2 linked regions of the Parafrankia discariae genome follow. The protein of the gene in region 1 binds, or shares a complex with, the protein of each later gene. Links are inferred from orthologs where the notes say so. Each region holds a gene or a part of one and is shown on either strand. Other genes may lie near its edges.

Region 1 (6,104 bases):
TCTCCTCGATCTCTGTGTGGCCTGGTCCGCGCGGATCGTCCGGCCCCGGACCGCCGCGGTGGCGGCCCGGCGGCGTGGAGTGACCCACGGAGCGCGTCCATTCTGATCGGCGTGACCGCCGTGTGTCCTGGTCGGAACAACGATGTGGGCTGCGAGGTTCCCTCGCCGGAGCCGGGCCTGGCCGGTGCGGGCGCGTCGGCCCGGGCGTGTAGCGTCGGACGGGTTCGAACGCGCGTTTGATCCGGCGCCGCCGTGGCACCCATGCCCGGGCGCCACCCACACCCGACCGAAGACCACGAGGGACCTGACGATGGCTGACCGTCTTGTCGTCCGCGGAGCACGTGAGCACAACCTTCGTGACGTCGATCTCGACCTGCCCAGGGACGGCCTGGTCGTCTTCACCGGGCTGTCGGGCTCGGGCAAGTCGAGCCTCGCCTTCGACACGATCTTCGCGGAGGGGCAGCGCCGGTACGTCGAGTCGCTCTCGGCCTACGCCCGCCAGTTCCTCGGCCAGATGGACAAGCCGGACGTCGACTTCATCGAGGGCCTGTCACCGGCGGTCTCGATCGACCAGAAGTCCACCTCGCGCAACCCGCGCTCGACGGTGGGCACGATCACCGAGGTCTACGACTACCTGCGGCTGCTTTACGCGCGGGTCGGCCATCCACACTGCCCGAAGTGTGGCCGCCCGATCGCCCGGCAGACCCCGCAGCAGATCGTCGACCGCCTCCTCGAGCTCCCCGAGGGCACCCGCTTCCAGGTGCTGGCGCCGGTCGTGCGCGGTCGCAAGGGCGAGTACGCCGACCTCTTCGCCGAGCTGCAGAGCTCCGGCTTCGCCCGGGTCCGGGTGGACGGCACCGTCGTCGCGCTCACCGAGCGTCCCAAGCTCGAGAAACAGCGCAAGCACACGATCGAGGTCGTGGTCGACCGGCTCGCCGCGAAGGAGTCGGCCAAGCGCCGCCTCACCGACTCCATCGAGACGGCGCTCAAGCTCGGCAGCGGCCTGGTGCTGCTCGACTTCGTCGACCGCGACCCGGCCGACCCCGACCGCGAGCGGATGTACTCCGAGCATCTGGCCTGCATGTACGACGACCTCTCCTTCGAGGAGATGGAGCCGCGGTCGTTCTCGTTCAACTCGCCGTTCGGGGCCTGCCAGGAGTGCACCGGGCTGGGGACCCGCAAGGAGGTCGACCCCGACCTCGTCGTGCCCGACCCGACGCTCTCGCTCGCCGAGGGCGCGATCCAGCCGTGGGCCGGCGGGCACAACAAGGAGTACTTCGAGCGGCTGCTGACGGCGCTCAGCGAGGACCTCAGCTTCCGGATGGACACCCCGTGGGAGGGGCTGCCGGAACGCGCCCGCAAGGCGATCCTGCACGGCAGCGGCGAGACCGAGATCCACGTCGGCTACACGAACCGCTACGGCCGCAAGCGCTCCTACTACACGTCCTTCGAGGGCGTGATGGCCTTCCTGCGCCGCCGGCACTCGGACGCCGAGTCCGACACCAGCCGCGAGCGCTACGAGGGCTACATGCGTGACGTGCCCTGCCCGGCGTGCCGGGGCGCCCGGCTCAAACCGGAGTCGCTGGCCGTCACCCTCGGCGGCCGCTCCATCGCCGAGGTCTCCGGGATGTCGATCGGGGAGTGCGCGGGCTTCCTGCGTGAGGTCGAGCTCAACGAGCGGGAGCAGACCATCGCCGGGCGGGTTCTCAAGGAGATCGACGCCCGGCTCGCCTTCCTGCTGGACGTCGGCCTCGACTACCTGTCGCTGAACCGCTCCGCCGGCACGCTCGCCGGTGGGGAGGCCCAGCGCATCCGCCTCGCCACCCAGATCGGCTCGGGGCTGGTCGGCGTGCTCTACGTGCTCGACGAGCCGTCGATCGGCCTGCACCAGCGGGACAACCGCCGTCTCATCCAGACCCTCGTCCGGCTGCGCGACCTCGGCAACACGCTGATCGTCGTGGAACACGACGAGGACACGATCCGCGCCGCGGACTGGGTGGTGGACATCGGCCCCGGCGCCGGCGAGCACGGCGGTCGGGTGGTCGTCTCCGGCCCGGTCGAGGAGCTGCTGAGCAGCGAGGAGTCGATGACCGGCGCCTACCTCTCCGGCCGGCGGCAGATCCCGGTGCCCGACATCCGCCGCGCGCCGACGAAGTCGCGTTCGCTGACCGTGCACGGCGCCCGGGAGCACAACCTCCGGGACGTGACGGTGTCGTTCCCGCTCGGCTGCCTGGTGGCCGTCACCGGCGTCTCCGGCTCGGGCAAGTCGACACTGGTCAACGACATCCTCGCCAGCGTGCTCGCGAACCACCTCAACGGCGCCCGCGAGGTACCGGGCCGGCACCGCACGGTGTCCGGTCTCGAGCACCTCGACAAGGCGGTCCGGGTCGACCAGTCACCGATCGGCCGCACGCCCCGGTCCAACCCGGCGACCTACACCGGCGTGTTCGACCACATCCGCCGGCTGTTCGCGGAGACGACCGAGGCGAAGGTCCGCGGGTACCTGCCGGGCCGGTTCTCGTTCAACGTCAAGGGCGGCCGGTGCGAGGCCTGCTCCGGCGACGGCACCATCAAGATCGAGATGAACTTCCTGCCGGACGTCTACGTTCCGTGCGAGGTCTGCGCGGGCGCCCGGTACAACCGGGAGACGCTGGAGGTGCACTTCAAGGGCCGCAACATCGCCGAGGTGCTCGACATGCCGATCGAGGAGGCCGCGGAGTTCTTCGCGGCGGTCCCGGCGATCGCCCGGCACCTGCGCACGCTCAACGACGTCGGGCTCGGCTACGTCCGGCTCGGCCAGTCGGCGCCCACCCTCTCCGGCGGAGAGGCGCAGCGGGTGAAGCTCGCCTCGGAGCTGCAGCGACGCTCCACCGGGCGGACCGTCTACGTGCTGGACGAGCCCACCACCGGCCTGCACTTCGAGGACATCCGCAAACTGCTCGGCGTGCTCGGCCGGCTTGTCGACGCCGGCAACACGGTGATCGTCATCGAGCACAACCTCGACGTCATCAAGACCGCCGACTGGATCGTCGACATGGGCCCGGAGGGCGGGAGCGGCGGCGGCCGGGTGGTCGCCGAGGGTGCTCCCGAGACCATCGCCGCGGTGCCCGAGAGCCACACCGGGGCGTTCCTGCGGGAGATCCTCGGTGACAAGGTCGACGCCCGTCCGAAGTCACGGCCGAGGCTCGCCGGCGCGGCGTCGCTGTGACGACGGGCGGGCGGGCCGCCGCCGCGCGGCCCGGTCAGGCCCGCGGGAGTCAGGTCTGGAGCAGGTCGTCGAGAACGGCGTCCAGCGCGACCTCGGGGTGCTCCTCGCCGGCGGGCACGACCCGCTCGGTGCGCTCGAGGAAGCGGCGGACGGGGGCGGCGTCCAGCACGACGACCGAGCGGCGCTCGCCGTCGGCGAGTTCGAGGCGGATGCCGCCCCGGGTCGGCTCGGGCGTGATGCGGACATCGCCGTCGCCGACGGGTGTCGGGCCGTCCAGACCGGCCCGTAGCGCGTCCCGGGGAGCCACCCAGTGCCCCTGCGGGAGCGCGGGATGATCCGGCCGGGAGACGAGTACGAGGGCGACCGCCAGCGGGTCACAGCTACGCCAGGTGATCTGCAGGACGGTGATCCTCCCGCGGCCGGGGGCGTTGTCAACGACGAACTCCGTCGTGACGTCCTCCACCTGCACGCGTCGGCTCCCTCGGCCCGATCTCCCCGGTTCAACTGCCTCGCCGGTTTACACCGTCGCAGCAGTTCGCTCGCGGCGCCACCCGAGTGGACGCGCTTCAGCATACGGCGACCAGGCGCTGACCGAGGGCGGACGGGAGATCGGCCCGCCGACAGATTGGCCACACGGCGCCGTCCGGGCCCTGGCGACGGCCCTTCGGTGGGTGCCTGGTCGCCCGGACGGGCCGGTCGGCGAGCCTTCCGGGCGGGCGCCGCGGGCCGCCGGGTGCGCCACGGGCGCGGTGCCTGCGCCCGGCCGGAATCCGGGAACGACGGGGGCCCTCGACAGCATGGAAGCTCAGCGTGATGAAATGGCTACGTGCAGGAACTGCTCAGGTCGGATGATGGTCGCCGTAGGCTCGGCTCATGGCTGATCCGGCGACCTACCGGCCCCCGCCGGGCTCGATCCCCGAGACCCCGGGCGTGTATCGCTTCCGCGACGAACATGGCCGGGTCATTTACGTGGGCAAGGCCAAGAGTCTGCGGGCCCGGCTGGCCAACTACTTCGCCGACATCCACACGCTGCATCCCCGGACCCAGCACATGGTCACCACGGCCGGCTCGGTGGAGTGGACGGTGGTGTCCACCGAGGTCGAGGCGCTCCAGCTCGAGTACACCTGGATCAAGGAGTTCGATCCGCGTTTCAACGTCCGCTACCGCGATGACAAGAGCTACCCGAGTCTCGCGGTGACACTGTCCGAGGAGTTCCCGCGGCTCCAGGTGATGCGTGGACCCAAGCGGCGCGGCGTGCGCTACTTCGGCCCCTACGCGCACGCCTGGGCCATCAGGGAGACCCTGGACCTGCTGCTGCGGGTCTTCCCCGCGCGTACCTGCAGCTCCGGGGTCTTCAAGCGGGCCGGCCAGGTGGGCCGCCCCTGCCTGCTCGGGTACATCGACCGCTGCTCGGCCCCCTGCGTGGGGCGGGTCGACGCCGACGCGCACCGCCAGATCGTCGACGACTTCTGCGACTTCATGTCCGGCCAGACCGGCCGCTACCTGCGCCGCCTCGAGCGGGAGATGCGGGACGCGGCGCAGGCACAGGAGTACGAGCGCGCCGCGCGGTTGCGCGACGACATCGGGGCGCTGCGCCGCGCGGTGGAGAAGCAGGCCGTCGTCCTGCCCGACGGCACCGACGCCGACGTGATCGCGTTCGCCCAGGACGAGCTGGAGGCCGCGGTCCAGGTCTTCTACGTACGTGGCGGCCGGGTCCGCGGCCAGCGGGGCTGGGTCGTCGACAAGCTGGAGGACGTCACCACCGCCGACCTCGTCGAGCAGTTCCTGACCCAGGAGTACCTCGACGGCGTCCGCCCGGCCGGCACCGTCGATCCGGCGCCGGCCGGGCAGGTCCCCCGCGAGATCCTCGTGCCCGAGCTGCCGCCGGACACCGAGGCCGTCGCCGAGCTGCTCACGCGGGCCCGCGGGGCCCGCGTCGACCTGCGCGTCCCCCGCCGCGGCGACAAACGCACCCTGATGGAGACCGTCGAACGCAACGCCAAGCAGGCGTTCACGCTGCACCGGACGAAGCGCGCCGGCGACCTCACCGCCCGCAGTCGCGCGCTGGCCGATCTCCAGGAGGCGCTCGAACTGCCCGACGCCCCGCTGCGGATCGAGTGCTTCGACGTGTCGAACACCCAGGGCACCGACGTCGTGGCCAGCATGGTGGTCTTCGAGGACGGCCTGCCCCGCAAGTCGGAGTACCGCAGGTTCGCCATCCGCGGGGTCGACGGGCAGGACGACGTGGCGAGCATGCGCGAGACCGTCCACCGGCGCTTCTCCCGCTACCTGGCGGAACGGGCCCGCACCGGCGAGCTGGAGGGATACCCGGACGCCCCCGCCGGCGCCGACTCGGCGCCCGGGGCGGAACCGCCCCCGCTCGGCCGGGATCCGGAGACCGGCCGGCCCCGGAAGTTCGCCTACCCGCCCAACCTCGTCGTCGTCGACGGCGGCCCGCCGCAGGTCGCCGCGGCCGCGCGGGCGCTCGACGAGCTCGGTGTCGAGGCCGGGCCGGGCGGGGTGGCGCTGTGCGGGCTGGCCAAGCGCCTGGAGGAGGTCTGGCTGCCCGACCAGGACGAGCCGGTGATCCTCCCGCGGACGAGCGAGGCCCTCTACCTGCTGCAGCGGGTGCGGGACGAGGCGCACCGGTTCGCGATCACCTACCACCGGCAGAAGCGGTCGACGTCGATGGTCGCCTCGGCGCTCGACGACGTCCCGGGGCTCGGGGAGACCCGGCGCAAGGCGCTGCTGCGGCACTTCGGCTCGGTGTCGAAGGTGCGCGCCGCGGGCGCGGTGGAGATCGCGCAGGTGCCGGGCATCGGCCCGCGCACGGCGGAGGCGATCGTCGCCGCCCTGGCCCGATCGGCCCCGGGCACCGACGCGGCGCCGGCACCCG
Region 2 (5,485 bases), on another replicon or contig:
TTGGCGGTCAGCCCGGCCGCGACGTCGTCGACGTCCCAGCCCGCCCCGCCGGCCTCGGCGGCGACCCGGGCGTGGAAGAGCACCTGCATGAGGACGTCGCCCAGCTCCTCGCGCAGCTCCGCGAGATCGCCGTCCTCGATGGCCTGGTAGGCCTCGTAGGCCTCCTCGAGCAGGTAGGGCGCCAGCGAGACGTGGGTCTGCTCGGCGTCCCAGGGGCAGCCGCCGGGCGAGCGCAGCCGGTCCATGACCGCGACCGCGTCGAGCAGCGCCGACCCGGGCAGCTCGCGGGTGGCGACCAGCAGCTCGACCTCGACCCCCGGCCACGCGAGGTGGTCCCGGCCGGCGGCGTCCCGGCCGGCGGCGTCCCGGCCGGCGCGGGCGGCGGCGCGCAGCACGCGGTCGGCCGCGGTCGGTGAGACCGGGTCGAGCAGCCACGCGACCTCGGCACCCGGCCCGGCCGCGGCCCGCAGCTCGGCGACCGGGTCGACCTCCACGCCGGGCTCGGCGGGCGACGCCGACCGCAGCACCGAGACCTCGACGCCGGCCTCGCGCAGCGCCGCGGCCTGCGGGTGGTCCGGGCTGGCCGTCCAGACCCGGGCCGAGCGGAGCACGTCCCAGGCGGCGGCGGTCAACAGACCGGGGGCCACCCGGGCGCTGGTGGAGACCAGGGTGATGCGGGTTCTCCCGCCGGTCACGCGGCTGGTCACGCCGGTCAGGAGCCCAGGGTCAGGTCGAGCGCGGACTCCGGCGCGGCCGTCGTGGCGATCGTCCCGGGGGCGGAGACCACGGCGAACTGCTGGTCGTCCCACGAGCCGAAGCGCGGGTTGATCGAGACGTGCTCCCGGTCGGCGGCCGCGGTCAGCAGCGGGCGGAGCTTGACCGCGCGCTGGTCGGTCGCCAGGAAGCGCTGCAGGTACGGCCGGGCCGCCTCGAAGGTCAGCGGAAGGTCGCCGACCTGCGCCACGATGCTGTCGTACTGCGCGCGGGCGTCGGCCACCGAGGCGAGCGTGGTGGGCGCGATCTTGTCACCGAGGGCGGATTCCAGCGCGCCGGTGCGCACGATCACGCCGACGTCCTTCTTGGCGAAGCCGGCCGCGGCCGCCCGCGTCTCGAAGGCCTCGACGCTGCCGAACTGCAGCACGGCGTACGCCTGGTAGTAGGCGTCGACGTCCTGGCTGCTCAGCGTGACCCCGAGGCGGTCCGCCTCGGACTCGAGCACCTGGAGCTGCACCAGGGTGGTCAGCGTGCGGCGCTGCAGCTCGGCCCGGTCCAGGCTCTGGGCCGCCTGCTGGGCGGGGACGGCCGAGACGGCCTCGAAGCCGCGGTCGACGATCCCGCGCACCGTGGACGTCTCGATCGTGCTCGATCCGACCTGCGCGGCGGCCCCGGCGTGCGTCGTGCATGCGGTACCTGCGATGCCGGTGAGCACGACGAGCCCGAGCCCGGCCAGAAGACGCGGAAACTTCACAGTGCTGACCGTATCCGCTCGCCGGGCTTGAACGGTACAGGGCTATCACTTGGACGGTATGGGACGCTCCGCCGTGGTTCTCACCGGCTCGCGGCGGCGGCCACCGAGTCACCGGCGACGGCCTCCAGCAGCTGGCCGGCCCAGGCCAGCAGCGCGCGGTCACGCAGCGGGCGGGAGCCGATCCGGCCGGTCTCGGTGGGTGCCGGCACCAGCACCGTGCGCACGGCCGGCTTGACCACCGCGCCCTTGTAGAGCCTGGTCAGCCGCAGGGTCTGGCTCTCCCGCAGGTCCAGCGGGGCGAACCGGACCTGCCGGCCGGCGACCGTGATCTCGGTGACGCCGAACCGGCGGGCGAGCACCCGCAGGCCGGCAACGGCGAGCAGGTTCTCCACCGGCTCGGGCAGCGGGCCGAACCGGTCGGCCAGCTCGCCGCGGACCTCGGCGATGTCGGTGTCGGAGACCGCGCCGGCCAGCCGGCGGTAGGCGTCGAGCCGCAGCCGCTCGCTGGGCACGTAGTCGTGCGGCAGGTTCGCGTCGACGGGCAGCTCGACCTTGACCTCCGGTGGCTCCTCCGCCTCGCCCTTGTACTCGGCGACGGCCTCGCCGACCATCCGGACGTACAGGTCGAAGCCGACTGACGCGATGTGGCCGGACTGCTCGCCACCGAGCAGGTTCCCGGCGCCGCGGATCTCCAGGTCCTTCATCGCGACGGCCATGCCGGCGCCCAGGTCGTTGTGCTGGGCGATGGTGGCCAGCCGGTCGTGCGCGGTCTCCGAGAGCGGCCGGTCCGCCGGGTACAGGAAGTAGGCGTAGGCCCGCTCGCGGCCCCGGCCGACCCGCCCGCGCAGCTGGTGCAGCTGGGAGAGCCCGAAGTTGTCGGCCCGCTCGACGATCAGCGTGTTCGCGTTCGAGATGTCCAGGCCCGACTCGACGATCGTCGTGCAGACCAGGACGTCGAACTTCTTCTCCCAGAAGGAGACCATGACCTGTTCGAGCGCGTCCTCGTTCATCTGGCCGTGCGCGGTGGCGATCCGCGCCTCGGGGACCAGCTCGCGCAGCGCGGCGGCGGCCCGGTCGATGCTCTCCACCCGGTTGTGGATGAAGAACACCTGCCCCTCGCGCAGCAGCTCGCGGCGGATGGCCGCGGTCACCTGGCGCGGCTCGTAGGGCGCCACCGAGGTCAGCACCGGATGACGCTCCTCGGGCGGGGTGTCGATCGTCGACAGCTCCCGGATGCCGGTGATCGACATCTCCAGGGTCCGCGGGATCGGCGTGGCGCTCATGGTGAGCACGTCGACCGCGGTCCGCATCTTCTTCAGGTGTTCCTTGTGCTCGACGCCGAAGCGCTGCTCCTCGTCGACGATCACCAGGCCCAGGTCGGAGAACTTCGTCTCGTTGGAGAGCAGGCGGTGTGTGCCGATGACGACGTCCACCGTGCCGTTGGCGAGGCCGTCGAGCACGGCGCGCTGCTCGGACGGCGCGTTGAACCGGCTCACCGCCTTCACCGTGACCGGGAACGGCGCGTACCGCTCGGCGAAGGTCTGGAAGTGCTGCTGGACGAGCAGCGTGGTCGGGACGAGCACGGCGACCTGGCGGCCGTCGGTGACCGCCTTGAAGGCGGCCCGGACGGCGATCTCGGTCTTGCCGTAGCCGACGTCACCGCAGATCACCCTGTCCATCGGGACGGGCTTCTCCATGTCGGCCTTGACCTCGTCGATGGCCGCGAGCTGGTCGGGTGTCTCCCGGAAGGGGAAGGCGTCCTCCAGTTCGCGCTGCCAGGGGCTGTCGGGGCCGAAGGCGTGGCCGGGGGCGGCCATCCGGGCGCTGTACAGCCGGATCAGCTCGCCGGCGATCTCCTTGACCGCCTTGCGGGCCCGGCTCTTGCGCTTGCCCCAGTCGGCGCCGCCGATGCGGTCCAGGCTCGGGCCCTCGCCGCCGACGTAGCGGCTGATCTGCTCGAGCTGGTCGGTCGGCACGTAGAGCCGGTCGCCGCGGGCGTACTCGAGCAGCAGGTACTCGCGCTTGGCGCCGGCCACCGTGCGGGTGACCATCTCCACGTAGCGGCCGACGCCGTGCGCGTCGTGCACGACGAGGTCGCCGGCGCTCAGCGCCAGTGGATCGATGCCCTTGCGGCGCCGGCTCGGCATCCGGCGCATGTCCCGGGTGGTGACCCCGCGGGCGCCGGCGAGGTCGGTCTCGGTGAGCACGGCGAGACGCAGCGTGGGGCTGACGAACCCGTCACCGAGCTGGGCCTGGGTGACGACGGCCACCCCGGCCGCCAGTTCGGCGTCGGCCGCCAGCCGGGCGCCGAGGTCGGCCTCCCGCATCATCTCGACGAGCCGTTGCGCCGGGCCGTGGCCCTCGGTGACGAGCAGCACCCGCCAGGAGTCGGCGAGCCAGCCCTTGATGTCCGCGGTGGCCCGCGCGGTGTCCCCGTGGTAGGCCGTGGCCGGCCGCAGGCTGGCGACGACGGTGTCGTCGCCGAAGGTGTCGTCAGCGCCGCCTGCCGGGTCGGCGGCGAACGGGCTGACGGACCACCAGGGGATACCCAGCTCGGCGGCCCGCTCCCGGACGTCCGAGACCGAGCGGTAGGTCGCCGCGCCCAGGTCGATCGGCGCCCCGCCGCCGAGCGCCGCGACGCTCCATGAGGCGTCCAGGAACTCCTGGCTGGTCCGGACCAGCTCGCCGGCCCGGGTGCGCACCCGCTCGGGGTCGCAGACCAGCACCCGTGAGCCCGCCGGCAGCTCGTCGAGCAGCAGGGTCATCTCGTCGGTGAGCACGGGCGCGAGCGCCTCCATGCCCTCCACCGGGATGCCCTCGGCGATCTTGTCGAGCATGTCGACGAGCTGCGGGTGCTCCCGCGCCAGCTCCGCCGCGCGGGCCCGGACCTCGTCGGTGAGCAGCAGCTCCCGGCACGGCGGCGCGAACAGCTCGGCCGCCGGCTCGCCGTCCTCCGCGGGCAGCGCGCGCTGGTCGGCGACGGAGAAGCGGCGGATGTCGTCCACCTCGTCGCCGAAGAACTCGATCCGCAGCGGGTGTTCCTCGGTCGGCGGGAAGACGTCGAGGATCCCGCCGCGGACGGCCATCTCGCCGCGCCGCTCGACCAGGTCGACCCGGTGGTAGGCGATGCCCACCAGGCGGGCGGTGACGTCCTCGAGGTCGGCGGTGTCACCCTTCGCCAGCGCGACCGGGGCGAGCTCACCCAGCCGGGCCACCTGGGGCTGGAGCACCGAGCGGACCGGTGCCACCACGACGGCCAGCGGGCCCGCCCCGGTGGCACCGCCGGTGCCCGGGTGCGCGAGCCGGCGCAGGACGGCCAGCCGCCGCCCGACGGTGTCCGCCCGTGGCGAGAGCCGCTCGTGCGGCAGCGTCTCCCAGCTCGGGTACACCGCGACACGCTCGGGCCCCAGCAGGCTGCCCACCGCGTCGGCCAGGTCCTCGGCCTCACGGCCGGTCGCCGTCACCGCCAGGACGGTGCGGCCGGTCCGGGCCATCGCCGCCACCGCGAACGGGCGCAGCGCCGCGGGCCCGGCCAGGTCGAGGACGGGTTCGTCCGACGAGGCCAGCGCGCGGGTCAGCGCCGGGTCGCCGCCGGGGCGGGTGACTAGGGCGTCAAGCAGCGGCGCGAGGGTCATGTGATCCGTCCCGTGCCTCTCCAGTGCTAGCGAATCCGGTGCCGACGGACTACGCGGCGGCCACGGCGATGCGGCCAGACGACGGCCGACTCCGGTTGCAACAGCGATCCGACAGGCGGTACTGCCGGCCGTGAGGATCGCCGGCGGTGGGAATCCGGCGGAGGGCATCTCCACCGGCGGGCCGACCACCCCGCTGGGTACCGAAGAGGTGTACCCCGGACGCGGCGCCGTACCGGTCGTGGCACCGACCCGGAGGGGCACCCCCGCGGACCACACCGCCGCGGCGAGGGAACCCCCGGATACGGAGCCACCCTGGGTGCGGAGGCGTCCAGGACGCAGCCGTCCCCGGTGAGGTTCCCGGGCGGCGGGGTCGATATGACCA

The links. The genes of interacting proteins can lie anywhere in the genome.
Region 2: the proteins of uvrA (region 1) and mfd are in contact, whole or in part, in a crystal structure (PDB 4DFC), measured with the Escherichia coli proteins. The link is inferred for Parafrankia discariae from one-to-one orthologs.

The regions. Positions count from the first base shown.
Region 1 is NZ_KB891219.1:262,409-268,512, forward strand. Bases 1-3,408 are described here. They hold uvrA (excinuclease ABC subunit UvrA), read left to right. Parts: upstream 1-310; coding sequence 311-3,208; downstream 3,209-3,408. Other genes in these bases: B056_RS0118210 (SsgA family sporulation/cell division regulator), read right to left, coding at 3,258-3,408. Also shown: more of B056_RS0118210, read right to left, coding at 3,409-3,677; excinuclease ABC subunit UvrC, read left to right, coding at 4,082-6,104. UniProt on the Escherichia coli protein: The UvrABC repair system catalyzes the recognition and processing of DNA lesions. UvrA is an ATPase and a DNA-binding protein. A damage recognition complex composed of 2 UvrA and 2 UvrB subunits scans DNA for abnormalities.
Region 2 is NZ_KB891208.1:135,844-141,328, reverse strand. The notes cover bases 1,349-5,485. They hold mfd (transcription-repair coupling factor), read right to left. Parts: upstream 5,104-5,485; coding sequence 1,549-5,103; downstream 1,349-1,548. Other genes in these bases: B056_RS0112025 (SurA N-terminal domain-containing protein), read right to left, coding at 1,349-1,468. Outside these bases: mazG (nucleoside triphosphate pyrophosphohydrolase), read right to left, coding at 1-707; more of B056_RS0112025, read right to left, coding at 713-1,348. UniProt on the Escherichia coli protein: Couples transcription and DNA repair by recognizing RNA polymerase (RNAP) stalled at DNA lesions. Mediates ATP-dependent release of RNAP and its truncated transcript from the DNA, and recruitment of nucleotide excision repair machinery to the damaged site.